3 regions of the Clostridium sp. Marseille-Q7071 genome follow, and region 3 is predicted to be linked to each of the others. Evidence: riboswitches for the same ligand, from Rfam matches in the RefSeq annotation. Region 3 holds a riboswitch; each other region holds the start of a gene.
What was found. Region 3 has a riboswitch for cobalamin ahead of hemA (glutamyl-tRNA reductase). Riboswitches for the same ligand answer to the same signal wherever they lie in the genome.

Region 1: it holds a riboswitch for cobalamin, as region 3 does, so the genes downstream of both, ACWPW7_RS07820 (nitrogenase component 1) here and hemA (glutamyl-tRNA reductase) in region 3, are expected to answer to the same signal.
Region 2: it holds a riboswitch for cobalamin, as region 3 does, so the genes downstream of both, ACWPW7_RS18340 (nucleotide-binding protein) here and hemA (glutamyl-tRNA reductase) in region 3, are expected to answer to the same signal.

What each region holds. Positions count from the first base shown of each region.
Region 1 covers NZ_CBCOPR010000001.1:1,685,599-1,696,963, forward strand. Annotated here, with positions in the region: gene ACWPW7_RS07810 (MerR family transcriptional regulator) at 1-430, shown strand, start outside; gene ACWPW7_RS07815 (MATE family efflux transporter) at 498-1,859, shown strand; cobalamin riboswitch at 2,138-2,332, shown strand; gene ACWPW7_RS07820 (nitrogenase component 1) at 2,600-3,838, shown strand; gene ACWPW7_RS07825 (VOC family protein) at 4,107-4,511, shown strand; gene ACWPW7_RS07830 (HAD family hydrolase) at 4,943-5,668, opposite strand; gene ACWPW7_RS07835 (hypothetical protein) at 5,863-6,237, shown strand; gene ACWPW7_RS07840 (M1 family metallopeptidase) at 6,493-8,628, shown strand; gene ACWPW7_RS07845 (cadmium resistance transporter) at 8,794-9,480, shown strand; gene sigY (RNA polymerase sigma factor SigY) at 9,844-10,374, shown strand; gene ACWPW7_RS07855 (hypothetical protein) at 10,371-10,769, shown strand; gene ACWPW7_RS07860 (sigmaY antisigma factor component) at 10,762-10,965, shown strand; gene ACWPW7_RS07865 (GNAT family N-acetyltransferase) at 11,273-11,365, shown strand, end outside.
Region 2 covers NZ_CBCOPR010000001.1:3,844,276-3,855,640, forward strand. Annotated here, with positions in the region: gene ACWPW7_RS18315 (ABC transporter ATP-binding protein) at 1-66, opposite strand, end outside; gene ACWPW7_RS18320 (FecCD family ABC transporter permease) at 66-1,100, opposite strand; gene ACWPW7_RS18325 (ABC transporter substrate-binding protein) at 1,113-2,231, opposite strand; gene ACWPW7_RS18330 (nitrogenase component 1) at 2,253-3,458, opposite strand; gene ACWPW7_RS18335 (nitrogenase component 1) at 3,455-4,666, opposite strand; gene ACWPW7_RS18340 (nucleotide-binding protein) at 4,679-5,527, opposite strand; cobalamin riboswitch at 5,659-5,848, opposite strand; gene ACWPW7_RS18345 (endonuclease) at 6,079-6,726, opposite strand; gene ACWPW7_RS18350 (methylated-DNA--[protein]-cysteine S-methyltransferase) at 6,723-7,184, opposite strand; gene ACWPW7_RS18355 (bifunctional transcriptional activator/DNA repair enzyme AdaA) at 7,184-7,765, opposite strand; gene ACWPW7_RS18360 (transposase) at 8,106-9,029, opposite strand; gene ACWPW7_RS18365 (hypothetical protein) at 9,172-9,600, opposite strand; gene ACWPW7_RS18370 (LysR family transcriptional regulator) at 9,786-10,679, opposite strand; gene ACWPW7_RS18375 (DMT family transporter) at 10,791-11,246, shown strand; gene ACWPW7_RS18380 (LOG family protein) at 11,348-11,365, shown strand, end outside.
Region 3 covers NZ_CBCOPR010000001.1:3,282,139-3,293,503, forward strand. Annotated here, with positions in the region: gene ACWPW7_RS15560 (FtsW/RodA/SpoVE family cell cycle protein) at 1-37, opposite strand, end outside; gene ACWPW7_RS15565 (PadR family transcriptional regulator) at 37-375, opposite strand; gene ACWPW7_RS15570 (metallophosphoesterase) at 670-1,512, opposite strand; cobalamin riboswitch at 2,192-2,364, shown strand; gene hemA (glutamyl-tRNA reductase) at 2,512-3,732, shown strand; gene hemL (glutamate-1-semialdehyde 2,1-aminomutase) at 3,748-5,037, shown strand; gene ACWPW7_RS15585 (energy-coupling factor ABC transporter permease) at 5,227-5,943, shown strand; gene ACWPW7_RS15590 (energy-coupling factor ABC transporter substrate-binding protein) at 5,944-6,219, shown strand; gene ACWPW7_RS15595 (CbiQ family ECF transporter T component) at 6,204-6,902, shown strand; gene nhaC (Na+/H+ antiporter NhaC) at 7,421-8,842, shown strand; gene nhaC (Na+/H+ antiporter NhaC) at 9,277-10,698, shown strand; gene ACWPW7_RS15610 (DUF2383 domain-containing protein) at 11,193-11,365, shown strand, end outside.

The DNA.
Region 1 (11,365 bases), 1.6 Mb from region 3:
AAAAATATCATATTTTAATTTAGAACATCATATTGACACTATAGATTTTGAGTATGGTTTGAAAGAACTATATAAAATACTTAAAGATGATCTTTCACTCTTTAATGGAGTAATAGCATGTATTACGTCAAAGGAAGATATAGAAAAAGGTAACTATAATCATTGTAAAACCGTAGGATTAATATTTGAGGAAGATATAATAAATGGAGAACATCTAAATATTTTACATAAAGGTAAATATGCCACTATTGCATATAATGGAGATAATGATGAATGTGGAAAATATTATGAAGAATTGATGAGATATATAAAAGATAATAAATTAGAAGTTATAGGTGACGGTATATTAATAACTATAATAGATAGTGCTTTTTCCGATTATAAAGGGGAATATATAAAAGAAATACAAATTCCTATTAAAAACTCTTGACATTATAGCTACTATAACCTTTAAAATAACCTTTAGTTGCAATTTTATTTTAAGGGGAGGTAATAATATGAGCAAGAGAGCAGATTTATTAAATGATGATATAAAAAAGATATTTATTAAATATTTAATTCCAAGTATTGCTGGTATGCTTGGAATATCTTTAAATATACTTTTTGATACTATATTTATTGGCCGTGGAGTAGGAAGTGAGGGATTGGCAGCTCTTAGTATTGCTATTCCAATGTATAATGTACTAGGTGCTGTGGGACTTTTATTAGGAATTGGAGGAGCTACAGCAGCTTCTGTATCTATGGGGCAAAAAGAGTATGATAAGGTTAATGAAATATTTACAACTTCTGTTGTAATAAGTATATTTCTAGGACTTTTATTTACTGTTTTTGGTGTAGTATTCGTTGATAAATTATGTTATTTTTTAGGAGCTACAGAAGAAATATTTCCACTAGTTAAAGATTATTTAGGACTATTAATGATGTTTAGTTTTGCATTTATATTATCTCAAATGCTATCAGTATTTGTTCGGAATGATAGAAATCCAAAGCTTGCTATGTGGAGTGTGCTAATAGGTAATCTTTCAAACGTAGTGCTAGATTATATATTTATAATGAAATTAGGATGGGGAATGAAAGGTGCAATAACAGCTACAGTTTGCTCTCCAACAATAACTTTACTTTTATTAAGTCTTCACTTTATAAAAGGTAATAATACTTTAAAAGTAAAAATTAATAAATTTAAATTAAATATTCATACTATAACTAGAATATTTAAAAATGGTACACCAAGTTTTATAATGGAAATGTCAAATGCAATGATAATATTTGCTTTTAATAATGTTATTTGGGGATTAGTAGGTTCTATAGGGGTTTCTGCCTATAGTATAATAGCTAATATCTCATTAATTTGTGCAGCTATATTTTATGGTATAGCACAAGCAATACAGCCAATAATAAGTATAAATTATGGTGCTAGAAAAGAAAAAAGAGTTTATAAATCTTTGAAATTAGCTATTGTAACAGCAGGAATATTTGGAATAATATTTTATTCTATAGGTTTAATTTTCCCTAAATTTATAGTTTCTTTATTTAATAATGAGAACACTGAATTAATGACTATGGCTGTAAGAGGTATAAAACTTTATTTCATGGCGTTCATATTTATGGGATGCAATATCTCTATGGTTTCCTATTTCCAATCAATTGAAAACGCCAGAGCATCATCTATAGTTTCTATTAGTAGAGGTATTATATTTATTTTAATAGGACTTATGATATTACCTAAAATTTTTGGGATTAATGGTGTATGGTTAACAGTACCTTTTGCTGAAAGCATAAGTTTAATAGTATCATTTATATGTTTTAAGAAATTTAAAAAAAGTTACACATTAAAACAAGCAGAAGTAGTAGAAAAATAAGGTGCTAGATTTATCTAGTACTTTATTTTTAAATATAATATTTGTTAATATTATTTGAAAGAGTTATATCATTATTTTTAATTTATAAGATATATTTTTTAAAAGTAGAATGAGTTTAGTAAAAAGTTATATCATAAAAAATTACTGATAGGGTATTTCTCTACTTTTCATTATGAAAATTTCATAAGTTATTTAATATATTTTTAAAATAGAGAAAAATATTATAATTTGCTACTTGAAAAATATTTTGAATTATGATAACATTTTAAATGTTGAAAAGTAAATAGAATAGATTAGGTTCAATTAAAGTAAATATTTTAATTGATTAAAAGGGAAGTTGGGTGTAAATCCCACGCGATCCCGTCGCTGTAAGAGAGGAATTTTCCTAGTTGTGCCACTGAACTTTTGTTTGGGAAGGGTAGGAAAGTGTTGATTCTTTAGCCAGAAGACCTGCCTATATCTAAACACAGTTAAACTACGAGAGATGGTGAGTGTTATTTTGGAATTGTTAAATATACATAATTGATGTATATTTATATTGGCGTATAACTTCTTAATCCTTGTGGTTGAGAAGTTTTTTTACGTATATTTTAAAATCATAACTTAAAATCTTATTAATATAGCATAGATTGAATTTAAGATTATAAAAATATTTATGATTCAATTAATATATGAGATTTATCTTTGGTAGTAAGTTTTTTAAAATAGAAAGAGTCATAAAATTGTAAAGGGGGATAGACATGAATAATAGTTTTTTACCGTTACCTAACTTTAGAATGGGTTTTTTATGGACACTTTTAAACATTAAAAATAGCATAATTGTGGAGTATGGAGCTATAAGTACAGCCCATTATTTAAATTCCATATATGAAAAATTTAATGTTGATAGAGAAGGAGAAGTTTATTGTTGTCAATTAGATGAATCTCAAGTTATTTCTGGAGACATAGAACCGCTTAAAAAAGGAATTTTAGAAATATATGATGATAGAAAACCCGAGATTATTTTCGTAGCCCCATCAATTCTATGTTCAATTATTGGATTTGATGGAGAAGATTTTCTTCTTAAGATGGATGGTAAACTAGAAGGAAAAGTCATCCCCCTATATTTTGGAAAACCAAAAGGAGATTTTTCTTTAGGTATAAGAGAAGCATTGAAAATGCTCTGTAATAAAATTGTAGAGCCTCCTAAGGAGAAAAAGTATATGACTTATAATGTAATTGGATTTACTCCAGATTACTATAATTTTAATAGTGATTTATTAGAAATAGAAGAAATTATGTTACAGGGCTTTGGAATGAAAATACACACAATATTTACAAATGGAAGTTCTATTGAAAAAATAAAAAAAGCTTCTGAAGCAAGCTTTAACATAGTTGTAAGATCTGAAGGAATAGATGCTTCAAAAATACTAAAGAAAAAATATAATATGGAATATATAACCCCATGCCTTTATGGAACCAGTGGTACTTTGAATTTTATTGAATCCATAGAAAAGTTAACAGGAATAAAATGCAATAGTGATTATTTAGAAAAAAGTAAGATTAAATGTAGAGAAGCTCTTGTAAGATTTAAACATCATACAAGAAAGGTAATAAATAATACTAAGTGTTTAGTTACTGGATATTACGATGTTGTAAATGGAATGAGTAGATTTGTAGAGGAAGAATTAGGGCTTGAAGTAGAATCTGTAGTAATAAACCACAATTTAAAAGGCGAATATATAAAGCTTAATGAGAAGATAGAAAGAAAGCTATATGTAAACCCTACAGAGAGTAAGAAAAACGAACTAATAAATAGTAAGACTAACCTACTATTAGGGGATGGAGAATTTATTTATAGTTTAAATGAAGCATCCTCAAAAATACAAATTAGTAGTCCAAATGTGAAAAAAATACTTATATATGATAGAAAACCACTGGTTGGTTTTAATGGAATGAGATTTATAATGGAAGAAATATTGCAAGGAATAATCTCATAAAATTATTTTAATTAAAAGCTAATAATCTTTAATATTATCATAGATATTAAGTGTGACTTAGTATGTTGATAGCTAAGTCACAATTAGTATTCCCTTCTGATATAATAAAAAAATTTTTTCCCGTGGGTGACCACGGTTTTTTTCTTTATTAAATTTATTTAAGTTTTTCATCAATATATAGGAATTATAATTATTTGAAATTATATCAATATCCTATATAATTTAATAGAAAACATTATTTAATTATATGTACAAAGGGGAATATATTATGAGCATAAAGATGATGCATCATGTCTGCATTCAAACAGAAAAGTATAAAGAATCACTTGAATTTTACACTAAGATTTTAGGATTTGAATTAGTTACAGAAACAGCAAATTTTCATAGCAGAGATTTTAATACTTGGTTGAGATTAGGAACATTTATGATTGAATTGCAAACTGGTAGAAAGGGAGAAAAGTTAAATAGCTGGAGTTCATTAAACGAAGGAATAGTACATATGTGTTTTTTAGTTGATGATATTCAAAAAGAATTTGATAGAATAAAAAAGTTAGGTTATAACAATTTCAAGATTAAAGATGGAAAAGAAATTTATAAAGTTGAAGATGGATATCTATTTAAAATTAAAGCGCCGGAAGGTACTGAAATTGAAATGAGAGATATGGACATATAGATAAAAAACTATATTGAAAATTAACTTTATAATTCAATGTAATTACATACTTGAGTATTTCAATTCACAACTTTAAACAATTGACAATGGACAATGGGAAATTGACAATTATGGTTGAAATTATTTTTAATCAAAATAATTTCTTAAATGTATATTCCACCTCTGGGGAACAGTAGTGAAGTCCTTTAGGGTTCCCCTGAGGTGCAGTATAGCTTGGAGCCAAAATCAGTTAATTTGTATTAAAACTTTAGAGATAAGTAATATAATTATAATACTGTTCAATAAGAGGTATATAGTGTTATTGCCTACTGCACCTTAGGGCTTTAGCAATGCCAATTTACACTTTGTGCCTTATAATTTAATATTTATTCAGCAATATATGGCGAACAGTGTTCGCCGCTACAGTTAATCAATTCTTAATTGTGAATTGATTATATAAACTCATTTATTTCATGTAAATTAGAAATTATAATATGTGGTTTTATTTCTGTAGGATTTTTACTTTGATTTTTGTTTAACCATATAGTCTTCATACCTAAATCTAAGGCTGGCTTAATATCACATTTTAAATTATCACCTACCATAATAGCCTCTTTTTCACATGCATTCATTTTTTTTAAGGCTTTTTTAAATATTTCCTCTCTTGGCTTACATAATTTTAGAGAATAGCTAAAGGTGAAATCATCAATTAATTCATACAAATTTGAAATTTTAAAGCAATCAATCATAACCTCATCGTAATAACAAGTATTAGAAATTACACCAACTTTATATCCTTTTTCTCTTATTTCACTTAGTGTTTCATGAAGGTTTTCTTCAAAGTGGAGTTGTTTTTTATATTCATTATAAAATATATGTATTGCTTCAATACACTGGTTAATTGTAAGATTTACATCATAGGTTTTAAGAAACTCATTTAAAAATCCTTCAATAGGATATTCTATAAGATTTTCTTTTCTTAAATTCATAATGCTCATCCATTTATTATAAAATCCCGTTCTGACTTCTTCAAAGCTTATTTTAGAGTGAAATTTATTTAAATATTGAGTTAATTTGTAAAGTCCGACCATATCTTTCTCTTCATCAGAATCACCGTAATGAAAATGTAAAAGAGTATTTCCCATGTCAAAATATATAACCTTAATATTATTAAACATATACCATCCTCCATGATTTAGTAATTATTATAATAATAACATTTTGCAAATAATTAAAAAACTTCTGTGTTGAAGAAACTATAAATTTAAAAATATAATATTATTTAAAAAAGTATTTTAGTATATAAAGAATAATATTTTATTAATAGCGAAAGATAATTTTGTATAAAGTATATAAGGAGGTATTTAAAATTATGAAGATGAAGAATATAATAATATCAGCTTTAGTTGCTCTTTTTATTGTTTCTATAGGTATTCCTGTAATGGCTAGAGAAAAACATAGAGGACCAATATTTATGGGTGAAGTTTTAGAAGTTAATAAAGATAATCAGGGAAATACTATGGTATTGGCAGAAGGATACATAAAAGGACAGAAGGTATATAAAGAAAAATTAATAGCTATAGTTGGACCAGATACTAAAATTTTAGATTGTGAAGGTAAAGAAGTTAAAGAAGGCAATTTTGCAAAAGGTGATGTTGTGTTTATTAGATTAAGTGAAATAATGACTAGTTCAATTCCACCTCAATCACCAGCTCTAAAAATTCAATCATGTAAGCCAGTTAGTTAATATAAATAAATGGAAAAGAGCTTGCAAAAAATCGAAAGTTTTAATCATTTTACGATTTATTAAAACCGAATAAAAATAATCTTAGTATATTAGAAATGATGGATGAATTGGTAAAAAGCCAAGGTATCCATCATTTTTTATTCAAATTATTTAATTATTACATTAATGCTATATATAGAAATAATATACATAATTTTATAAAATATGATACTATATACATAATAAGTAAAAAATAGTAAATGGAGATGATTTTAATTGTTTGAGAGAAAACTTTGCAAACAAATCTTAAGTAGTATTCTCCTATTGGTAATGCTACTGTCCTTTAATTCACCTATAGTATTTGCAGATGCACTAGAACAATTACCAAGTAATAAATCAACTGCTTCTGTATTTACTACTGAGGATAATTTAACTCAATACAATATTAATGTTAAATTTAATGAGCCTAATAAGACATTTACAGCTACTGAAAGTGTTAAATTTACTAATACTTATGGAAAAAATCTAAAATCACTAGTATTTCATCTATATGCTAATTCTTATGGAAGTGTAGAGACAATGCCTAGTATGGGTATACAAAAGGAAAAGCTTGAAGAAGAAGAGATTGATGATATAAACATAACTAAAGTTACTATTGGAAATAAGGAAATAAAATTTACTCAAGATAACCAAATCTTAAAAATTATACCTTCAGCAGATATAAAACCAAATGAAATTGTAGATATAAAAATAGATTTTACACTTAAATTACCTATGAGCCAAAATAGATTAGGATATTACAATAAAGTTTATTCTGTTACAAATTGGTATCCAATAATATCTATTTATGATAGTGAAACTGATACTTGGGATGAAAATCCCTTCCATCCTGTAGGAGAATCCAATTATAGTGATATAGCAAATTATAAAGCTTCTATAAATGTTCCAGGCAATATGGAATTGGCTTCTACTGGTATAACTAATTCAAGCAAAAAAGAAAAAGATGGTACTAAAACTTATGATATTATAGCTGAAAAAGTTAGAGATTTTGTATTTATTATGAGTCCAGAATTTAAAGTTATTACTAAAGAAGTAGACGATATAACAGTTAATAGCTTTTATATTTATGATGGAAATGAAAATACTACTAAAAATGCTGAAGAATTACTAAATTTAACTATAGATGCATTAAGTTTCTTTGGTAAAAACTTTGGTAAGTATCCATATAAGGAATTTGATACTGTGGAAACCTATGTACAGGGATTTGCTATGGAGTATCCTCAATTAATTCAAATGGGGAAATATAATGTTAATTCTGCGTTTACAGAAGAATCAATGGTTCATGAAGTAGCACATCAATGGTGGTATGTAACTGTAGGTAACAATGAATTTAAAAATCCTTTTTTAGATGAATCATTAACAGCTTTTTCTACTGCATATTATTTTGAAAAAACTCAAGGTAAATATTCACAGCATGGTATAGCACTTAGTTTAAGAGATAGGATAGATTATTTTAAAGATATTTCAAGTCCGATAAATTCATCTGTAAATGAAATAAATCCAAGAGAATGGGGCAAAACAGTTTATGGCATGGGTGCATTAGTATTTGAAAATCTTAGACAAAAGGTAGGAGAAGAAAAATTTTTAGAGATAATAAGAACTTATTATAGTGAAAATACATTAAAAAATGCTACCTTGGATTCACTTTTAGATGTAATTGAAAGAATTGGTGGACAAGCAGCAAAGGAACAAGTGTTATCGAATATCAATTCTAAAGATTTTTATCCTGAAAATCTTAAATTAAATGAAACTGAATTAGCTGAACTTGGGGAAATGAAGAAAGAAGGAAGCAAAGAAAGAAGAGAGGGGGCTAAACAATATATTAATTACTTAAGAAAAGAAGGAAAAGATAATTTTGGAGCATTTCTTGTACAAGCTTTAGATAATTATGATGTATATTTAGTAAAGCCTTCAAAATCAAACATAGCTAAAGAAGATATGGGTAAGCTTAACGCAATGATAAATACATTAAAAATGACTCTAGAAGATGGCTTTGGATTAAATGTTATAATCAAAGAAGACAAAGATATGACAGAGAATGAGCTTAAAGAAAAGAGTTTAGTATTTATTGGAGATAATAATGAAAATACAGCACTTAACCTTATTATAGACAAGCTTCCTATAGATTTTTCAAAAGAAGAAATTAAATTCAATGATGCTACTATAAAAAATAATAACATATCAGGAATGTTAGTTTCTAACACTTCAAAAAATAAAAACAATAATGTTTTAATTTTCTTAGGAATAGATAAACTTGAAAGTTTTAATTTATTAAATGGTGCTGATTTTTATGATAAACAATTTATTTTAAACTTTAATGACAAAACTTTAAAGGGAAATTATGATAAATAAAATTTAAAGATAAAGATATGTATTTTCTATAATGTTATTATAGGATACATATCTTTATTTTATTAAGAAATATCTATAGGTTTAATATATATTTGTATATTAAAGTATTTATTATAATAAATTAAAGATATAAGCTAAAAGATTATAATATAGAGGTGGATTTTATTGATTAGCACAATAATAATGGCTTTTGTTTCTTTTATTAGTACCAACATTGATGACATATTTATACTTATGATATTTTTTTCAGAAACAAGTGATGTTATGAAGACTCATCACATAGTTATTGGACAATATTTAGGGATTGGAGCATTAATTATAATAAGTATTATAGGATCATTAGGAGTATCTATAATTCCATATGAATATATAGGTATTCTTGGATTTGTACCAATGTATTTAGGGATAAAGGCATATGTGGATTATAAGAAAAAAAGTAAAAGCGAGGAAAATATAGCCTATCGACAAGTTAAAGACATTGAGAATAATAAATTTGAAGAAATAACTAATACTGAAATTAGGGAGCAGAAAACTTTCAGTAGAAGATTTATTAATTCAGCTGTTATAAAAGTGTTTAGTGTAACTTTTGCTAATGGTGGAGATAATATTGGAATCTATATACCTCTTTTTACAAGGATGGATTTAGTAAATATTATAGTAACAGTAATAATTTTTATGTTCTTGATAGGAATATGGTGTTTTATTGCTCTAAAACTTTCAAAGCATCTACTTGTGCAAAAATTTATTGAAAAATATAGGCATATTTTTGTTCCAATAATATTTATAATGTTAGGAATTTTTATTTTAATAGATAGTAAAACTTTAGCTTTTATTTATAAAAAGATATTTTAATATAACTATCTAGCTTGATATTTAGTTATAGATTGATGAATTTTATACTATCACTTACAGATATTAGGCCACTTAATTGTATGTTATTTAATAAGATGACATACAATTTTTTTATTTAGTAGGATAGTTCAATAGAGTTTACATATTAAAAGATGCCATAAAATGTACATAGCTTTATTCATAAAAATGTATCATAGTATAATACATACTGTGATTTAACTTAAGAAGTTTTCATCAAAATATGGAAAGAGAAAAATAATTTAGAGTTATTATATAAAAAATAATTTAAATAAAACTTTGAACTTTTTGATGATAAAAACAGTTATATAATGTGGGGGAAGATAAGAGAAAGGAGGTTTCACTTTGAGTGATGAAAAGTTGATAAAAGAAGCACAAAATGGAAATAAAAGTGCATTAAATAAACTAATTTTAAATAATTATAATATTTTATCAGGATATGTTTTAAAGCTAACAGGAAATGCAGATGAAGCCTCTGATATTATAAATGACACTGTGGTAAAGGTTGTATTGAATATAAAAAAATATAAACCTACTGGAAAGTTTTCTACTTGGATGATTACTATTGCAACTAATATTTATAGAGATAGTTTAAAAAAGAAAAAAAGATTTGTATCTATTGAAAATTATGAGGAAATCTCAAAAGTAGATATAGAAGAAGAAATTATAGCTAAATTGAATTATGAAAATATATTAATGTTATTAAAAGAACTTCCTAAGGAAAAAAGAGCAGTGTTTATATTAAAGCATTATTATAACTATAAATATGAAGAGATAAGTGAGATTTTAAAGTGTCCTATAGGTACAGTAAGATCTAGACTTCATTATTCTGTTAAATATTTAATGAAAAGATTGGAAGGAGGTAATAATCAATGACTAGAAAAAAATTAGAAGAAAATATTATAGATAAATATTATAATGAGGAATTTGATAATAAAGTCATAGAAGACAACGCACTAGAAGTAATGGAATTGGAGCAAAAATTAAAAAAACTAACTTCAACTATAAAAATAGCAGATGATGAAAAAATAAATGTAAACATACTAGAAAATATTTTAAAAGGTGAAGAAATAAAAAATAGAAAAAAAGAAAAATGGGAGCTATTAATATTCTTGTGTACTTGCATATCAATTATATCTATAGGAGTATTTACCTCTATAATCCTTCCAAATTTATTTGAAATTTATTTGATCTTAGCAGTAATTGTATCACCCATTATACTAGTATTTATATCCATTAAACAAATAAAAGGAAGTGAATCTAATGGATAATAAAATTATTTATATATTTCTTTTTATAATACTTATTATACAAGGAACATGGGTTTTTAGAGATGCAAGAAAAAGAGGAAATAAATATTATTGGTTTTGGGGCCTATTATGTTCTTTTAACATTCCCACAAATTTAATGCTCTATTTAATAGTAAGAAAGAGAATTGAAAAGAAGAAAATAGAAAAAAATAATTAATTTTTGATTTTAAAATTGAAATATTATTTAGCTAAAATATACTAGTATATAAAATAAATATGCAAATTAATGCTTATCCAAGTTGGATAAGCATTAATTCGTTGTCTATAGATTTATAAGGTTATAAATTGAAAATTTATATAAAAAATATTGAAGAAGTTATTATTAAAATTACATAGCAAAATTTAGGAAGAAAAACTATTAAGTTATAAGTATAATTTAAATATAAGAAAGCCTTTAAGCATTTTAATGATTTCTTAAAGGAAAATGTATATTGTAAATTATATATTGAATGGGGAGAATAATAATGGAAAAGATGATAAATTCTATAGGAAATAGGGAAATAAAAATTATAAAAGCTGGTATAGAACATTATAATGAGATATCTTTCTTAGGGAAG
Region 2 (11,365 bases), 560 kb from region 3:
TATATTGTTTAATACTGATTTTCCTTTTATATACCAATAAGTTCCGTTTTTTACTTCTATAATCATTACCAATCACCTGTTACTTTCCTATTGCGCTTTAATAAATATCCAAAGAATGGAGCTCCTATTAAAGCAGTTAATATACCAATAGGTATTTCAACTGAAGTAGCTGTTCTTGCGACAATATCTACTATAGTTAAAAATATTGCACCAATTATTCCTGAAGCCGGTAATAAATTTTTATGGTCAACTCCTACTATTCTTCTAGCTATATGAGGTATTACTAATCCAACCCATCCTATAACTCCAACTACTGTTACAGATGATGCAGTAATTATAGTAGCACAAATTATTGCAATTAATCTAATTTTAACTGGATTAACACCAAGAGAATTAGCCTCCTCATCTCCAAGAGAAAGTATATTAATCCTCCACCTCAATAGTAACAGTATAATAATTCCTGCCATTATTGGAACTGTAACTAATTTAATATCTTTAAAAGATGTTTTTGCAAAGCTTCCCATTAGCCAATAGGTTATAGCTGGAAGTTTATCATATGGATCTGCAACATATTTTACTAAGGATATTAATGAAGAAAAAATAGATGAAACTACAATTCCGGATAAAACAAGTGATAATACGGAAACTTTATTTTTATTTTTCGCAAGTAAAAATGTTAAAGCAACACTTACTATACCAAAAATAAATGCACTTAATGAAGTAAATGTAGAGTTATTAAATATTAATATCCCTAAAGCTACACCAAAACCAGCTCCACTACTAACTCCTAATACATCTGGACTAACTAATGGATTTTTAAACAAACCTTGAAAGGTAGTTCCAGAAATAGCTAAACCCGCTCCAATAAGTAGACTAAGTATAGTTCTTGGGAGCCTTATCCCAAGAACTACTGATTTTTCAACTTCATACATATTTAAATTAACTTTAAAAATATGGCTATGCAATATTTCTAATACCACTTTAGGCGAAACAATATATCTTCCCATAAATAATGATACAAAAAAGGTAATCATAAGCATGACTATCATTATAGACCATTTAATTTGTTTTTTTCTTTTCTGTTCATGCAATTTATTCATTATCAACTACCACTACTTTATATTTAATATTCTATTTATTTCATCTTCTTTTAAATTATAATTTAAAAATTTTGTATAGAAATCTTTTAATTCTTTTTTAATATCTAATTTATTAAATATTTTTGGCTGCTGAACAGTAGCCATCCATTTAATCATAATTGGAGTCTCAGCACAAGGAGCATCCCACCTATAAATCCCCATTGGAGTCTTATATACTTTATTATTTTTTACTGCATCAATTTTGCTCCAATCCTGTCCTTCAATCTTATTTTCTAAAATATCTTCTGGTTTGAAATCAGAAAAATTGCTTAAATAGATTATTTCTGGATTCCATTCAATTATTTGCTCCATGGTTACGTTTACCCATTGACCTGGAGTATCCTTAGATACATTTTCTCCTCCAGACATTTCTATAAAGGTATTATTAGCGGATTTACTACCCGCAACTTTAAGTTCTTCATCTCTTAAATACAATACTCTTGGCTTATTACTTTGTTCATATTTATCTTTTACTGAAACGAAATACTCTTCTGTTTCCTTATGATATTCTACTAATTTTGATGCTTGTTCTTGTTTATCTAATACATCTCCTATAACTTTTATTCCATTTTGAAGATCTTTAAGGGTCCCATATTTTAATGCAATACCAGGTATCCCAATATTTTTTAGCTGTTCAATTTCAGCTTCTTGGTAATCCCATATTATCATAGCATCAGGATTAAGCTTTTTTGCTTCTTCCATATGTATTGTGAAATCATTATCTACAAAATTAGTGCTTGCATTTTTAAGCTCTGGAGCCATATCTTTTAAGATAGATTTTTCATAAGATTTTTTCGCTGAAGGATGCATTCCACTAATTCTTTCCCCATTACCATCAACTGTATAAATTATAGAAGCCCATGGAATTGGTACTGCTGCAATAGATTTAATCTCCGAAGGCATTTTAACTTCTTTACCTGTAGTATCTACAATAGTCTTAGCTCCATCTGTTTTTTCTTTTTCTGTTTGCTTAGTGCTTTCCTTTTCAGTAGACTCATTATTTTTATTATTTGAACATCCCCCTATAATAAAAATTGATATTAACAGTACTGACATAACTATTAATTTTAAACTTCTTGTTTTTTTATTCATAAAAACTTCTCCTAAACTCTATTAATTTTCTAAGTATTTTTTAAAATAGTTAAATCCTTTTTCCCCAATGTATTCATAATCAATATGAGAAAACTCCCTTCCACTAAATCCTAAATAAGGGAGTGGAATAAACTTCACGTTATTTTCATATGAAATAAAATTTTGAAAAATAGGATCAGCTATAATAATATCTCCACTACTTATTTCCTCTAAAATTTTCTTTTCTTCTTCAAAAAATTCCACTTCAGAATATCCATTATTTACATAAAATCTCTCAGAATTAGTCCCTTTTTTTATTGTTGATAAGATAGATATATTATTTATTGTAAAATCTTCTTTAAGACATTTTTCTACGGCGGTGGCAATGAAAGGCTCTCCTATTATAAAAACTTTTTTATCATCTAATTTGTAGTTATTACCTATATCTATATTTGAGTGTTTTAAACGTATATCTTTAGCAATAGAAATATTAAATCCTTCTAAGGTATCTATACAATTTCTCATCCCTGTCATTCCAACTGGTAATTCTAGAATATATGGAATATTGAATTTTTCTTTCATGTATTTAGCTAATTTTAGTCCTTCCAAAGAAATAACTATATTAATCTTTGCTTTGGATAAAAGCTTTATATTATTTAAACTGTATCCATCTTCTCCAAATGTATTAATTTTATATGAAGAGCTATGTAAAGCTTCAAATAGCTCGTCCAAATGTACTCTATTCCCTAATACAAAGGGAGTATATCCGATTACATTAATATAATCCTCTCTTAAGCCTATATTAGATTCATTTAAAAACTTTTCTCCTAATTTAAACAATCCTTCAGAAATTCCTATTGGATAACTTTCAAAGCCACTAGTATTAAAAACTACAACTGGTATTTTTAATTCTCTTTCAATTTTGGAGGCAATACTATTAAAATCAACTCCAGTAAGAGCAGATATAGGCGTTCCTATAAGCGAAATAAAATCAAAGTTACTTATATCGATTTTTTTCAAGCTCTCTATAAACTCATTTTCAGCTCCAGCTATTACATGAATTTCATTAAGAGTTGTACTTAAAAGTGAAGTTTTAAAAAAATTTCTTATTTCATCTACCTCTATAATAGAGTGATCACATCCCCCTGGTGAATATAATATATTCAATGAATTCATTTCAAAAACTATTGAAGATACTCCTGAATAATCACTAGCTATTGGAGGTAAATATTTGCATAAGTTCATCATATTAAATCTCCTATTAAATTCTTAATATTTTCAAAGGATATATCATAAGATTCTTTATAGTTTACAAGTTTAGCATTAGGACATTTATTTATTGCATATTCTCCTATAGCAATTTCAATATGTTTAAATTCATTGTTATTTTTTTCTTTTAAAAAAGAATTTGTGTAAATCTTTATTTCATTTGTATTTTTAAAGGATTTTATTTTTTCAAATTGTTCCATAGAGATATTCTCTATAAATACTACCCTTACATCAAATCCCCATTGTAAAAGTGAAATAGCAATTTCTAATGAATTATCTTTTAAACCAACTGCAAGGCTTTTATGAAAAATATCCTCTGGAATACTCATTAAATATTTCTCAAATTCTTTTTCAATATTTTCAAAATCATCCTTCACTGCTAAAAATTCAGATAACTTTAGATAATTAATTCTCAAATCATCTAATATATACTTTTGAGGAATAAAACAGTATGGAATATTATATTTTTTTTCTAAGTTTTTAGCTAAATTTATTCCAAATTTGTGAGTAACTATATTTATATTACTTCTAGAAAACTCCATGAAATCTTTAAAATCATTTAAATTACAGAAATCATTGATTTTATCATATCCACTTTTATTTATTATCTTATATAAACTACTATCCTTTGAAACTCTCTCTTCTCCTAAAATATTTACAGCTTTTTTATTAATATCATTACTTGATTTATTATGAAATTCTAAAATTTCAGCAAATATATTACTTAATCTTTCCTTTGGAAGCATTCTTCTTTTTGAAAGTGGACCTCTTTGAAATATTTTTACAGGAACTTTATATTTTTCTTCAATATATTGAATACCACTGGTAAAATCTGTTCCCATAACAATATCACTACAGGAAATATATACGATAATCCCTTTTGATGTATAATTTGAATCTACGACAATAGATTCAAGAGCACTCTTTAATGACTCCATATGACTATTAGTAATTAGATCAATATTTGTAACATTAAGCATGTAAAATCTATCTAGGAGTTCTTTTCTAAAAGCTCTAAAATAAAGTACCCTTAAGCAAGATTCTGGTCCAAGAACTAATACATGTATGTCTGGAATCTTTAAGGCAAGGTCTATAACTTCATTACAACTATCTTTATGTATGGCTCTTCTTAATACTGATTTTTCCCTAATTCTTTTTAAATCATCATGTTTTTTTAATTCTTCCATAACATTCCCCTTCTAGTTAGTTCTTATATTTAAATTTATTTGTGCAACTTCTTTTGAAAATAATTCTAATTTTTCTTCACTTAAGGGATTTGGAATACTATAATCAGCCTTGTCTAATATTTTCTTTGCTAAACCAATAAATACATTGGAAATTTCAGATTCAAAAAACTTTTCTAAGACTGTTTTTCCTTCAAGTTCTGCAATGGCTATTTCTTTACTATATGGCACTTGTGAAACCATTTGTGTAGAGCATTTATCTGCAAATTTTTTTATTACATAATCATTGGAGTCATAATTTCTATGATTATGAATAAGTCCACCAAAAATAGGGTCTTGATTTTCTGAAAATCTTTTTACACTTTTCATAATATTATTAGCTGCATACATAGACATAAACTCTGAAGAAGACACTATATATATTGCATCTACATATTTTTCCCTCATTGGAACAGAGAACCCACCGCAAACAACATCACCTAATACATCATATATAATTACATCCCAAGACTTCTGAAAGATATTAAGATGTTCAAGTTCTTCCACCATAGTTATTATGCCTCTTCCTGCACAGCCAACTCCAGCTTCAGGGCCACCTGCTTCAACACAAGAAATCCCATTAAAGCCTATCTTTATAATATCTTCTTCTACGATATTGTTTCCTTTCTCTTTAAGACTTTTAATAACAGATGGTATCTTTTTGCCTATTAAACTTCTACTAGAATCGCTTTTAGGATCACAACCTATAAAAAGAACTTTAAGTCCAATACTAGAAAAAGCTGCTGCAACATTTGATGCTATTGTAGATTTCCCTATACCACCTTTTCCATAAAAAGCTATTTTCAAAGGTTTATTTTTATTCATTCAATTCCCCTCCTCTAGAATATCTTTTAAAAATTTTCATATAAAAAAACCTCTCAATTCAAAAATCAAGAGGTTTTACTATTCCTTGTGTAAAATAAGAAATATCTAAAACACCCTCCATCACTCGTAGAGTTTCGGTGAAAAAATAGGCAGGTCTTCTGACTCAAGTATTATCATCTTTTCTACCTTCCCAGTTTCCCAGTGGTTTATTTGAAAAGACTACACTCTTACAGCGGCGGGACCGTGTGGGATTTTCACCCAGCTTCCCTTTTAATTAATGCAGGCAATTATCTGCACTAAACCTATTTCTTTATTATTCAATTTTGTTACGCTACTCCGATTATACAATAACATACTAGTTAACACAAGTAGACAAAAAACTACATAGATATATTTTTTTTTTAATATTTCTTAAAAGTTTAAATATATTTTTAATATGTATCAACTTTCTAATATGTTTAAAATTCTAAGGGACGGTTCATTTTTATTCCTAAAATTAAGAGCTTAATTTAGAATATAATTATGAATCGTCCCTTAGAACATCAATTACTTTATATAGCTACTAAAATTCTCTTTTCACATATAGATTCAAGTGGGCATTCTCTACAATTAGGTGACTTTTTACAATAACGTTTAGCATGTTCTACGATAAGGCCATGAAATTCATTATATATGTATAACTCCTTTGGTATACTCTCCTCAATTTTAATTCTTAACTCATCATAATTTTTAGGTATATCATATCCAATTCTATATAATATGCGCTTAGTATAAGTATCTACAATAAAAAAAGGAATATTTAAAGCATAAGTTAAAATTGAGTCAGCAGTCTCCCTTCCAACTCCTTTAATTTCTAATAATTCATCACGTAATACTTGTCCATTTATACCCTCTGTATTTTTAATATCATATGAGTATTTTTTAAACCATGAAGTAAGGGCCTTTAGTCTAATCGCCTTTTGATTATAGTATCCACTAGGTCGTATAATTTCTCCAAGTTCTTTATTTGAAACAGTTTCTATAAATTCTGGTGATAAATTATCTCCTAAATTGGTTATTGCTTTCTCAACATTAGTCCATGATGTATTTTGTGTAAGTATTGCTCCAACCATCATCTCAAAATCTGTCTTTGCAGGCCACCAACTTCTTTTCCCATAAGCCGTTAATAGTAAATTATAAATTTGTATTAATCCCTTCATCGCTTTGCCTCCAATAATAATAATCGTTCTTTAATATCTATTCCTCCAATATATCCATTAAGCTTACCATTACTACCTACAACACGATGACATGGAATAAAAATTGGTATTGGATTACGGTTGCATGCAAGCCCAATTGCACGTGCTGCTTTAGGTCTGCCAACCTTTTCTGCTAATTCCTTATAAGTAAAAGTTTTTCCATAAGGGATTTCACATATCAATTGCCATACTTCTTGCATAAATCCTGTTCCACTAGGGGCTAAAGGTAATGAGAAAGTTTTAAGCTTTCCGGAAAGATATTTATTAAGTTGATATGATGCTTCTTTTATTATTTCTGTCTCATAAATATCTACTTCTTGTGGTAACCTTTTATCTTTAAAGTATACACCACATATCTCTCCCTTCTTTTCCTCTATTCCAATTGTTCCTATATCTGTATCATAAAAAAATAAAGGCATTATCTTATACTCACCTCATTTATATTATTTCTTTTTCTATATTCCTTTGGTGTATATCCAACTTGTTCTTTAAAATATTTGTAGAAATTAGACAAACTTTTAAATCCAACTTCATAAGCTATTTCAAGTATGTCTAAATCAGTTTTTGATAATAAGTCCATAGACCTATTAATCCTTATCTTAAAAATATATTCATTGGGTGTTAAACTATAATATTGCTTAAATAGTCTTCTAAAATAACTTTCACTTATACCAATTTCTTGAGATATAAACTTTAAGTTAAATTCACTATTATAATTTAAAGTTAGCATATCTTTTGCTTTTTCAATTAATATTTTATTAGGTTCATAAATATGTTCATTTATATCTGGTCTACATATTTTACACGGTCTAAAGCCTGCATTTATAGCTTCATCTACACTATTGAAAAATAAAATGTTCTTTTTTAGTGGTGTCTTAGCCTTACAGGATGGTCTACAAAAAATACCTGTTGATTTAACAGCATAATAAAATAATCCATCATACTGCTTATTGCAATCTATTACAGCATTCCATTTTTCTGTAGTTGTAATCTTATCCATACTAAACTCACCTCTAAAATCATATATTAATAACAATTATATACATATATTTTTAAGCTTTCTTCCTCATTTTTATTAACCTATTCTTACCAATAAATTAATCCTTTAAGTATAAGGGACGGTTCATTTTTATTCTTATATTTTAATCTTATTTAGAATATAATTATGAACCGTCCCTTAGATAAAAAATAAAAATTCAATATTCTTGCTTATTTTAATTAATTACATATATTTAGATTTGTTATTATCTTAAGTTTTATCAAAATCTTATTGTAATATTTCAAGCTTGTCCTATTTCTTACAATCATAATAACATAGTATATAAAAAATTTTTTTTATATTAACATGCTATTTTTTGAAGATTAACTTCTACTAATTCATCTAACATAGTTTTATAAAATTTATCTTTAATTATCAGTTCTACTCCATATTTGCAAAGTATAGATACATTAGATTGTGTTATGTTCTTTAGTGTTTTGCATATTTCTTTTTGGCTTTTGCCACTGAACTGGGTTAAAAAAACTGTATATATCGCCTTTGCCTTTCTACTTTTTCTTCTATGTTTTAGTTTTAACTCTATCTCCTCAACACCTGTTTTCTCACAAATAAAATTGCTTATTTCCTTTTCTGAACAATTTCTAAGTAAGATGATTTTTTCACTTTTATATTCTGACTTATCATTTTCAAATTCCATTTCTTTAAGTTTTTCTTTTTCTATATTAAACATAGTTTTATAATAGTTCTCTCTTGCTCTTCTTTTTCTCCTACCAAAAAAACTCATTATATATTCTTCATTACAAAGATTAAATCTATTTTTTTCTAGTCCTAGATACAATGATAAGCTTGAATATGTATACTCTTCTGGCTTTTCTTTGTATTCTTTTATATCTACTGGATTTCTATGTATATATTTAGAAACTTCTATTAAATATGCATCGCTATTTATGGGCTTGCTTTTATATCTATCTCTAAATACCGGTCCTTTATGATTTTTGCACGTTCTAAGATATCCTCCATATCTTAAGTTAAATTTTTTCATCATTTTACTTAAATCTCCACCATTAATGTCTATTAAAAAATGGGTATGGGTATCCATTAAACAGTAGGCATAAACCTTAAAATTTTCTTCAATCTGCAATTTTCTTAAGATTTGAAGCATTTTTTCTTTATCTTTATCATCATAAAATAAAGGTTTATCAGGAAAACTTCTAGTCATAACATGATATATTCCGCTTTCGCTTAATACTCTAGCTGTTCTAGCCACCTTAATTCCTCCAATTATCGTAGTTTTTTATAATTATTGCCATTCCTTAAAGCCTTAAACAAAATTTTCATATGATAATTAGAAAGTTTAGATATTTTTAATGAACCGTCCCTTAGTCGAAATTTAGCTAAGTAGATGTTTTTTATTCTCTACTATTATATGTTACTAAGTCTTCAGCATATGGAGAATAGTTAAGAAAGGACTCTATAATTTCATCATGCTTTGATATGAGCAAAACAAGCGATGAATCCCAAGGTACTATTTCTATTTCAGCAAGAGGATGTTGCATATTAATATTTTTAACCCAAAAATTAGGGTTTCCATCTGCATATGGTAAAGAGTATTTCAAAACATTATTTAAGGTAACATCCTTAGAGAAGGCAGAAAAAACTCCCCATATAAATTGTATTCCATTTTCACATACAACTCTCCATAAATCCCTTCCAGAAATCCAAACATACTCCTTATTATAAGGTATCATTTCATCTGGATAATCATTGCATTCATAATCTGTAATTAGCCAATTATAATTCAATTGCATATTATTAAATGCTAAAAAAATTTCGTCCATATAAGTACACTCTCCAAGTATCGCCCCTCTTATTTTAATCTCCTCCTATTCTAAAATATAAAATAGCTATATTGATTTCTGCAGCTATAACATAAAAATATATTATTAATATTGAATGGAGAACTCATTTTTACTCTTATATAAAATATTATAATATAATTTAAATTGTAATTATGAACCGTCCCTTAGTGTAAATCTTTGATAAGTCCAATAAATTTTTCTGATGCGGTGGATATAGGAATACCTTTTTTAGTTACTATTCCTAGATTCCTTTCAGGAATTTTTTCTTTAATAGGCACTTCATATAGTTGCTTTTCCTCTAATTCATTTTGAATATAATCCTTTATAACACAAGAAACACCTAAGCCTCTCCTTGCAAATTCAATCAATAATTCCATATTACTTAACTCTATCTCTGGTGATACAACTAAAGAATTTGATCTAAAATATTTATCAATATAGTCTCTTGAATTTCCACCAGTTTCTAGCAAAATAATAGGATAATTATTCGTAAGTTCTTTTAAAGTTATTTGTTTTTTACAAATATGCTTATATTTTTCACCTACTACGAAACAATCTTGTGTTTTAAATGTTTTTATAATATTAAGTGAATCTTTTTTATTAATATTCATATTTATAATTCCAATATCTATTTCTCCTGACTCTAGCAATTCAACTATTTTACTTGTAGATTTATCTGTAATATAAATTTTTATATTAGGAAACTCTTTTTTATATTTTTCAAGATAATTCATTAAGTAATATTTACATACTGTACTGCAAACTGCTATTCTTAATTGACCTAAATTAAGATTTTTAAGCTCCATAAATTTTCTTTCTGCTGTCTGCATAAACCCATAGCCCTGCTCTATATACTTAAATAAAACTTCACCCTCTATTGTAAGAGAAACTCCTTTTGGAGTTCTGTAAAATACTTGTCCTCCTAATTTTTCTTCTAACAATTTTATAGAATGGCTAACAGCTGGTTGGGATGTAAAAAGTTCTCTTGCTGCCTTAGATATACTACCTAATTTAGCTGTGACGTAAAAAATTCTATAAAGTTCAAGATTAATATACATATAAAATTTTAGTATACCTCCTATATTAAATATCAATTTTATTTATATCTATAAACTAATTATAATTAATTTATAAAATTAATCAAATAATAAAGATATGGAGGTTATGCTGTGAGATTTATATATTACTTTCTAGCGCTAATATCAGGTTTCGCCTTAACATTACAGGTAGGTATAAATGGAGAACTTCGCTCAAAAATAGGAAGTCCTATACTTTCATCCCTTATTAGCTTCGCTGTAGGAACTATAGTACTTACTATAACATTCTTCTTTACTGTATTAAGCGGCTCTAGTTCACCTCAAAATTTTATTAATATTAAAAATACAAGTTGGTGGATGTTTACAGGAGGATTATTAGGAGCATTTTATATATTTACTACCATATTTACTTCTCCTAAAATTGGATTTGCTAATATGTTTAGTCTTGTTATATGTGGTCAAATAATTCTTGCTGTTATATTCGACCATTTTGGATTGCTTGGTAATCAAATTCACACAATAAATTCATTAAGAGTTTTAGGAATTATTTTATTAATTTTAGGTGTTTATATTATTCAAACTCATTAATTATAATTAATATTTAAATCTTAACTAATAACCTATGAGCAATAGTTAAGATAATCTTTTAACATTATAAATTATAACTAAAAATATTGGAGGTAATATCAATGAAAAAAATATGTGTT
Region 3 (11,365 bases):
TACAAATTTCTTCTAAGTAAGAGTTAACTCCATCCATTACATCAACACCCCCTGGTATAAAAGATTATCAACTGCTCCTTTAAAGGTTTTCCATTCCACTTCTTTTTCTTTTAAAAGTTTAATTCCACCTTTAGTAATCTTATAATATTTTCTTTTTCTTCCCTCATCACTTTCAACCCAATAAGCCTCAACTGCATTTTCCCCCTCTAAACTATGGAGTATAGGATATAAGGTACCTTCTTTAAAAGTAAAAATTCCACTGGACTTTTCTTCAATTTCCTTAATCATCTCATAACCATACATAGGTTTTTCTTTTAAAAGACTTAAAATTAAAATTACCGTGCTCCCTTTTAATAGTTCTTTACTAATTTTCATAATTCCACCTCCAATACATAGATTTACTATGCATAGTAAATCTATGTATATGGTAAACCATATATTTCATGTGGTCAAGTGAAATATCACCTTCTTAAAATAAAGATTTTATAATTTCATATAATCGAAAGAAAAATTTCACCTAAAAAAAGAAGAAAATCAATACTTGATTTCTTCTTAAAGCTTCCATAACTTCTTACATTAAAAAACTAGCAATTTTATTACTAGTTTTTAATTTTAAAATTGCTTTTTATATATTAATTTTTAGTATATAAAAAATAGTACCTAGTTTGCTTAATTATTTCTGCTTTCTGATGATTTTAATGTTATAACCACAATTTCTGGTCTATTAAATATGCGTTGAGGAAATAAACTATTACCTAACCCTCTATTTACTATCATATAAGAATCCTTTTCTTTATAAAGTCCTTTAGTATATTTAGGGAAAATTCCTTGCATTGGAGCAAATAATCCACCTACTAGCGGGAGTCTAATTTGTCCTCCATGTGCATGACCAGTTAAAGCTAAATCTATATTTAAACTACTATATATATTAAATTTTTCTGGCCTATGACTTAAAAGCAGTTTAAAATTCTTATCTTCTTTTATTAAAGGCATAAGATAATTTTCTACAATATTGGCTTCAGTATCTTGTCCATAACCACTTAACGGATCTTCTATTCCTATAATTTCTATACTTTGATTATTTATCTTTATTAACTCCTTATGATTTCTTAAAACCTTTATTCCTAAAGCTTCTAATTTATTTTGTAGATAATCTACATTACCGTATCTCCATTCGTGGTTCCCAGTTACATAATAAACTGGTGAAATCTTAACTAATTCTTTCATTAATTCTAAGCTAGGTATCTCATCATATTTTCTACTATCTATTAGATCACCTGTAAATGCTATAATATCTGGCTTCTCTTTTTTAATTTTATTTATAATATATTTTTGATTTTCACCAAAGCTCTTACAATGCAAATCAGATAAATGTATTATTTTAATTTTGTTATTATTTTCCATTTTGCTATGTTCAATTTCTATATAACTTTTAACAATCGAATTATTTTCTAGGTATAAGAAAATTAATATAAGTAAAGCAACTACTACTGTCTTCTTTAAAGTTTTCATAATTATTTTCTCCTTAAAATTCTTTTATCAAGATTTATTCAACAATATATGAAAATTTCCTCTAAAATTACTCTATAAATAAACTACCTTAAAATTTAATGTATATCTCTATGGCATTTTAATTCACAATGCACAATGCACAATGCACAATTAAGGTGGAAATTATTTTTGATTAAAATAATTTCTTTAATGGATCTTTTAATTAGCAATGCAATTGCTAGTGTTTTATTGTAGATGTGAACGGTGTTCGTCAGTTCTTTTTAATACGTCTTATAGTTTAACATTTATTCAATAATATATGGCGAACACTGTTCGCCGCTACAGTTAATCAATTCTAAATTTCTCAGTTGCCACTGAGAAATATCTGAAATCGTGAATTGTGAACTGTGAATTTTGAATTTAGTAGTTTTAGTTGCCATACCAATAAGTGTTAATTATTCTCAGAGACAGATTAAACTTAGGAGTAGTACATCTTATATTATATATAGATATGCTGCTTGAAAAAAATATTTTTACTCAATCTTTAAAGAAATTGGCTTAATCTCAAATTAAAAACTTTATTAAAAAGTTATCTATAGCTTTATATACATCAATAATTTAAAGATAAAATTAAATAGCTAGATTTTTTTAAAAATAAATTCTTTAAAATTTAATGTATTTGTGATATACTAAACTCAACGAAATATGTTAAGTTTATGGTACTATTATTAGTATAATAGGGAAAGTGGTGAAAATCCACTACAGCCCCCGCTACTGTAACGAAGACGAATCTTGACCACTGAGCTTGTGCTTGGGAAGGTGAGAGGAGATTGATGCGTGAGTCAGGAGACCTGCCATAAACAACTTGCTGTGCCTTCGGTGGGAAGGAAAGTGGCGTTGATACTTAAATAACCTATTAGGATTTAGTATGCAAACTCACTTATTGTGAGTTTTTTTATTTGCGTAATATTTGTGTAAATATACTAGGTAAAGGTACATAAGCTAGGAGATGATTAATGGATGATTCAACTAATAGGGCTAAATAGAGAAGTTGATATAGAAACACGAAGTTGCTTTAGCATTGCTAGCAATGTATTAGAAGAAAGCTTATTAAAATTAAGAGGAATTTGTGATGAAGTAGTTATACTTTCTACTTGTAATAGAACAGAAGTTTATTTTACCTCTGAAAATGTAGATGAAAACATTATAAATAATATTTTTACAATATTAAATTGGGATATAGATAATAAAAAATATATATTCCACTCAACAGGTGAAGCTGCTATAAAACACTTAATGGAGTTATGTTGTGGCTTTCATTCTAAAATTTTAGGTGAAGATCAAATATTAGGTCAGATTAAAGATGCTTATTTTGCTGCTGTTAAAGCAAATAGTTTAAAAGGTATTTTAGAAAGACTTTTTACTAATGCCATAGCTTGCGGCAAGGAATTTAAAACTGCTACAACCCTATATAAAATTCCTGTTTCTGCATCTTCAATTGCTGTGAAAGAAGCTATAAAAAGAAATAAAAGAAATTATATGATTATAGGCTTTGGTGTAATGGGAAAGCTTTGCTATAAAACTTTAATAGGAAATGATAATAATTTCGATAACATATACATTGTAGGAAGAAATGTAGAAAAGATTAAAAAAGATGAATTATTAACCTGTAATGATAAAGTAAAAATAATTTCTATGGAATGTAGGAAGCAATATTATGATTTAGTTGATACAATAATAAGCTGTACTTCATCACCTAATACTATTATAACTAAAGATGAAATTCCAAGTGATAAAGAACTATTAATATTTGATTTGGCAGTTCCTAAGGATGTTGAAAAAAATGTAGAGCTACTTAAAAACGTCACAGTATATGATATAGATAAAGTTCATATAATTGATGAGGAAAATAAAAAATTAAGAAGAGTTATAATGGATAATCATCGATATATAGTTGAAAAGTATATAGAAGAATATAATGAATGGAGAACTCTTAGGGGCTTATCTCCTCATATCATTAATATGATAAATAAAGGTAATTCCATTTATAAAAACAGGTTTAAAACCTATACTCAAAAAAAATACACAAAAGATAATGATAAATTAGTTGAAACTTTAATTAAAAGTACTAGTAATGCTTATGTAAATAGAGCCATTGAAGTTTTAAAAGAGGAAACCTTAAAAGGTAATGGAGATGAAACATTAAAATTAATACAAAAAATCTTTTGTGATATAAATTAAATAAGGAGGAAGAAAATGAATTCAGAAAGAAGTTTTAAAATTTTTGAAGAATCAAAAAAATACATACCAGGTGGAGTTAATAGTCCTGTTAGAGCTTTAAAAGATATGGGTATAACGCCTCCTGTGATAAAAAAAGGTGATGGTGCATACATATTCGATGAAGATGGAAACAAGTATATTGATTTTATTGGTGCTTGGGGCCCTATGATATTAGGTCACAATGACAATAATGTTATTAATGCAATAAAACAAACTTGTGAAGAATCTATAGCCTTTGGTGCACCAACAGACTTAGAATTACAACTTGCAAAACATTTATGTGAAACTTTAGATAATATAGATTTAATAAGAATGGTTAACTCTGGTACAGAGGCTACTATGAGTGCAGTAAAACTAGCAAGAGGATACACTAATAAGAATAAAATTATAAAATTTGCTGGATGTTATCATGGACATTTTGATGGATTTTTAGTAAGTGCTGGTTCTGGAGTAATGACAGAAGGTATTCCTGGTAGTGCTGGTGTACCTCAAGAAAGTATAAAAAATACATTAATAGCTTCTTACAATGATATTGACAGCATAAAAAGTATCTTTGAAAAATATGGTGATGATATAGCTGGTGTTATTATAGAACCTATCGCTGGTAATATGGGTGTAATAAAAGCTACTAAAGAATTTATGAAAGAATTGGAGTCACTATGTAAAAAATATGGTGCTTTATTAATATTTGATGAAGTAATGTGTGGTTTTAGGGTTGCTTATAAAGGAGCTCAAAGTCTTTATGATGTAACTCCTGATATAGTTACCTACGCTAAAATAATGGGTGGTGGGCTTCCTTGTGGCGCCTATGGTGGCAAAAGGCAAATAATGGAAAATCTTTCACCTATGGGACCTGTTTATCAAGCAGGAACTATGTCTGGAAATCCTATAGTTATGGCTGCCGGACTTGCAACTGTACAAAAGCTACATTCTCATCCAGAATACTATGAACATCTTGAAAAATTAGGTAAAAAACTTCAGGATGGAATGGTTAAAATAGCTAGTGAAAAAAATATTCCTATAACTATAAATAGATGTGGAGCTATGATGACTATATTCTTTACAGATTTAAAAGAAGTAAAGAACTATGAAGATGCTAAAACTTGTAATACAAAATTATTTTCAAAATTTTATATGCATATGCTCAAAAATGGTATCTATATTGCCCCATCTCAATTTGAGGCATTATTCTTATCAGTAGCTCATACTGAAGAAAACATAGACAAATTCTTAGATGTTTTCAAAAGCTTTGATTCCAATCAATAGTCTGATCAACTATTGATTTATATAGATTTTTAAAGGCCTTTAATCTATTTTATTACAATTTGTAGCAGTGCTTTAAAACTTATTAAATTTATAATTATATACTAAAGTAATTATATTTATCTTTTACTAAGATTAAATTCTAACTAATATCTTTAAAGCATTGCTATTATAAAAGATGGAGGGTTTAATATGAAAAAAAGAAATATTTTATTGCTAGGTTTAATACTTTCAATAGTTATGCCTTATAGCGCTTTTGCAATGCATATTGCAGAAGGATTCCTAAGTCCATTTTGGTGTATAGTTTACTTTATTTTATCCGCACCATTCTTCTTCTTAGGGGTTAGAGCAATTAATAAAAAAACATATAATAATAAGGATTTAAAAATGCTTTTAGCACTTACCGCTGCCTTTTGCTTTGTTTTATCTGCATTAAAACTACCTTCTGTATCTGGAAGTAGTTCACATGCTACTGGTACTGCCCTTGGAGCAATTTTATTTGGACCTTTTGCGATGACGGTAATAGCATCACTAGTGCTACTATTTCAAGCTCTGTTATTAGCTCATGGTGGTTTAACAACATTAGGTGCAAATGTATTTTCTATGGGTATTATTGGACCAATAGTTGCATTTTTAACATATAAATTATTTAAAAATAAAAATAAAAAAATAGCTATTTTTTTAGCAGCAGTTTTAGGGGATTTATCCACTTATGTTATTACTTCAGTACAGATGGGACTTGCTCACTCTGGAGGAAATTTTATAAATGCTTTCACAAAATTCATTTCAATTTTTGCAATAACTCAATTACCATTAGCTATAATTGAAGGTATTATTACTGTATTAATATTTGAATTTATTGAGAAACATTCTAAGAATGAACTACTAGCTTTGGAGGAGATGGTATAAATGAAAAGAAAAAATATTGTACTTGTATTGATTTGTATTTTTCTTGTAATCGCTCCCCTTGCCTACTATGGTTCTACTAGTGAGTTTGTAGGCGGAGATGATCAAATGGAAGAAGTAATTTCAGAAATAAATAAAGATTATGAACCTTGGTTTAGTAGTATTTGGGAACCACCTTCTTCTGAAATAGAAAGTTTACTATTCTCTCTTCAAGCAGCAATAGGTGCAGGATTTGTAGGCTTCTATATAGGTAAGAAGAAATCGTGCTCAAAAATATAATAGCTTATTCTAAAATAAGTAGTCAAATACATAGGCATCCTTTTGAAAAGTTATGCCTATGTATTTTTCCCATTATTATCTTAGGATTTTCCAATACTATAATACCAATTATATTAAATATAATAATCTTTATTTTTCTTCACATAAAGGTCAATAATCCAATAAATATGGTTTCAAAATTTTCTTTTGGTGCCTTTATATTCGCTTTGTTATCATCAATTACTTTTATATTTACTTACGATTTAAATTATATTTTATTAATATTATTAAAAAGTTTTTCTGGTGGACTTTGTATTGCATACCTTTCTTTAACTACACCATTAGACCATATTTTATATCTATTCTCCAAAAGTAAGAGTCTTAGAGAAATTTGTGATATAGCTAAAAATATGGAAAGATACATATTATTGATTGATGATGAAGCAAGATTACTATACAATGCTATAAAATCTAGAAGTGGTTTTACAACCTTTAAATTAAAAGTTATAAATACAGGGAAAATGCTAGGTTTATTATTCCTTAATACTATGAAAAGATGGGATGAAATAAAAGAAGGCTTAAACTCTAGATGTTATAGAGGAAATCACTATTATAGTGGTTTTGATTTTACTATAACTGCTAAAAATTGTGGATATATTTTTATTTATAATATTATTTTAATAATGATGATTCTAATCTTATAAGAGTATTGCAACTAAGGTTGAAATGCTCTTTTTTTATTTTTGTTTAAGAATAGCTTTATAATATATTGCTGAAATTAATAATAAAACTAAAATTTAGTAAAAACAATTATTAACATTTCTTTACTACATAAAAACCTTTGAAGATTTCAAAGTTTTTTTTAAAATAATATGATATTTTGTTATTTGTTTAACATTTTTTTCTAGCAATATTGATTTTATAATTGCAAACATTTTTAATTCTTTAATATTTTTATAATAAAAATATAAATTTTAATATAAAAATTCAAGAAATCATATATAAGCATAATAATAATTTGAAATTCTTTTGCGTTATAAAGTTACTTATTAAATAATTATACTGTATAATATGAATTTTCTATGCATATTACTTATTTTTTTGCACTAAATGATTGTAATAAATTATTAATAGTTAATTTTTTAATTATTCTTAAATTTAATTGAAAACTTGCTGTTTATAAGGTAAAATATTAACAATATATTGAAATAGGAGGATTAATATGAGTAATGAAATAAGAAAACCTAAACTTTTTGAAGCATTATTACCAATTATTTTTTTAGCAGTATGCCTCTCTGTTGGAATAATATTATATGAATCAAGTCCTCATATTCCTTTAATTATCGGCTCAATAGTTGCGTCTTTGGTTGCACTTAGATTAGGGTTTAAATGGAAGGACTTAGAAGAAGCATTTATAAACTCTATTCAAATGTCTATGCAGGCAATAATTATTTTGATGATAATTGGAATTATTATTGGTTCTTGGATTCTTAGTGGAACAGTTCCTACTATGATATATTACGGACTTAAAATCATTTCTCCTAGTATATTCTTAGTTGCCTCCTGTATTATGTGCTCAATAGTTTCTCTAGCTACAGGTAGTTCTTGGACTACTGCCGGAACTGTTGGTATAGCACTACTAGGAATTGGTCAAGGTCTTGGCATTCCAACTCCTATGATTGCCGGTGCTATTATATCTGGCGCATACTTTGGAGATAAAATGTCACCTCTTTCTGATACTACAAATTTGGCCCCTGCTATGGCTGGTGCTGAACTATTTGAGCATATAAAACACATGATTTATACTACGGCTCCAAGTATGGTCATAGCTTTAGTAATCTATGGAATATTAGGACTAAGATATTCTGGTAAAGAATTAGATATAACTCAAATTAATACTATATTAAGTGGACTTCAAACAAATTTCAATATAACCCCATGGCTTTTAATTCCTCCAATAGTCGTTATAGTTTTAGTTGTTAAAAAAATTCCTGCTATTCCTGGATTAATTGCTGGCGCAATATTAGGTGGAGTGTTTGCAATGCTATTTCAGAGTTCTTCTTTTGGTGATGTTATAAATGTTATGAATTCAGGATATGTTGGAAATAGCGGTGTTGAAATGGTTGACGAACTTTTAAATCGAGGCGGACTTCAAAGTATGATGCCCACTGTATCCTTAATTATGTGCGCTATGATTTTTGGTGGAATTATGGAGAAATCAGGCTGCCTCGGATTACTTGCGGAAAGTTTATTAAAATTAGCAGTAAACACCGGCTCTTTAATACTAGTAACTATAGTATCTTGTATATTTACTAATATTATTGCTGGAGATCAATATTTAGCAATAGTTATTCCAGGTAGAATGTATAAGGATGAATATGCAAAACGAGGCCTTGCTGCTAAAAATCTTTCAAGAACTCTTGAAGATGCTGGTACTATGACCTCTTGCTTTGTTCCTTGGAATACCTGTGGAGCATTTATGAGCAGTACTTTAGGTGTACACCCATTCGCTTATATGCCTTATGCTTTCCTTAACTTAATAAATCCAATTGTTGCTATCATCTATGGATACACAGGTATAACTATTGAAAAAATCAAGCTCGAAAATGCAAAATCTAAAAAAAGATCTTCTTTAGATTTATAGATTATAATATAAGAATTCAATTTGTTACGAAAATTAAAATACTGTATAAGTTAAATTTTCATTGTGAAACCTTATAATTAATCCCTTTTAAATGTATATATAATTACTAAAATCTAAAGAACTCTATGTTAACCATAGGGTTCTTTAGTTAATGTTATTAATTTTTTTACATTTGAAATAACTTTTCTGATTTTTGATTTTTTTCTCATAAAATATATGATTATTTTTAAAATTCCTCCATAAAATCCACTTTTTATATCTACTTTTTAAGTATTTTTGCTAAAATCCAACTTTTTAATATAACTATTGAAAAAAATTTTATGTATTTAAGTAACAAACTGTTAATAGTTATTTTTAATTACCCTTAATCTTCATTGAAAACTTTTTGTATATAATGTAATATATTAACAATATATTGAAACAGGAGGACTAATATGAGTAATGAGATAAGAAAACCAAAACTCTTGGAAGCATTACTGCCCATTATTATTTTAGCAATATGCCTATCTGTTGGTATTATACTTTATGAAGCAAGTGCTCACATACCTTTAGTCATAGGTTCGATAATTGCTTCCCTAGTTGCACTTAGGCTAGGATTTAAATGGAAAGACTTAGAGAAAGGATTTATAAACTCTATTCAAATGTCTATGCAGGCAATAATTATTTTAATGATAATAGGAATTATTATCGGTTCTTGGATACTTAGCGGCACAGTGCCTACTATGATATATTATGGTCTTAAAATTATATCTCCAGGTATATTTTTATTAGCAACTTGTATAATGTGTTCAATAGTTTCCCTTGCTACTGGTAGTTCTTGGACCACTGTTGGAACTGTAGGTATTGCACTACTGGGAATTGGTCAAGGTCTTGGTTTTTCAACTCCTTTAGTTGCTGGCGCTGTTATATCTGGTGCCTATTTTGGAGATAAAATGTCCCCCCTTTCTGATACTACGAACTTAGCTCCTGCTATGGCTGGTTCTGAGCTATTTGATCATATAAAACATATGATTTATACTACAGGTCCAAGTATGATTATAGCTTTAGTACTCTATGGAATACTAGGATTAAAATATGCTGGTAAGGAATTAGATGTTACTCAAATAAATACCATTTTAGATGGACTACAAAGAAGCTTTAATATAACTCCATTACTTTTAATTCCTCCGGTAGTTGTTATAGTCTTAGTTGTTAAAAAAATTCCTGCTATTCCCGGATTAATTGCTGGTGCAATATTAGGAGGATTATTCGCAATATTATTTCAAAGCTCTTCCTTTGGGGATATCATAAATGTCATGAATTTAGGATATGTTGGGAATAGTGGTGTTCAAATGGTTGACGAGCTTTTAAATCGAGGAGGGCTGCAAAGTATGATGCCCACCGTATCCTTAATCATGTGCGCTATGACTTTTGGTGGAATCATGGAGAAATCAGGTTGTTTAGGATTATTAGCTGAAAGCTTATTAAAATTGGCAGTAAACACTGGTTCATTAATATTAGTAACTGTAGTATCTTGTATATTTACAAATCTTATTTCTGGAGATCAATATTTATCAATAGTTATTCCAGGTAGAATGTATAAAGATGAATATGTTAAAAGAGGTCTTGCTCCTAAAAACCTTTCAAGAACTCTTGAAGATGCTGGTACTATGACTTCTTGTTTAATACCTTGGAGCAACTGCGGAGCATTTATGAGTTCCACTTTAGGTGTCCCTACCCTCTCTTATCTGCCCTTTACTTTTCTTAATTTAATAAATCCGTTAGTTGCTATTTTCTATGGATATACAGGTATAACTATTGAAAAAATTAAATCTGAAAATGTAAAACCTGAAAAAAACTCTTCTTTAAATATATAAAATTATAGTAATTCTTTTTTAGAAATTTATAATTTCTATTATTAAGAAGCTCTATGATAATCATAGAGCTTCTCCTCATATTATATTTATTTTATAAGAACATTAAAATTTAGAATATTTTAATGTTAATTGATATAGATTACATATATTATAACTTTTAAATCCATAATAATCATATAGTCATGCAATGTGAAAAGTTAAAATATACTCTGAAAAATAAATTTTCTATAAAATAGCTTAACATCTTAAAAATTAAGGATTAACAATTAAAAATGAAGAATTGAGGGATGAAATTCACCCTTAGTGAATTTCTAAAATAAAATTTATTCTAAAAAACTCCAAAGGCTTTGTCAGTGGAGTTTTAACCATAATCCGTATCTTTAATTCTTAATTTTTAATTCATGAATAAGAATTTTTTTATGGAAATTAAAATCATGTATAGTCTAAATTTCCATTGAGGAACTCTATAGTATATATAAAAGGAGTTGTTTTCTTTGAATAAAGAATGTATTAACGAATTGAATAAATTCCTTCAAGGTATTTATATGGGCATTGATACCTTTGAACAATATATCCAGAAATGTAATGATTATAATATAAAAAATCGATTGCAAGAAATCCAAAAGGATTATAGATTACATGCACTTAAAGTATCAGAAAGAATTCA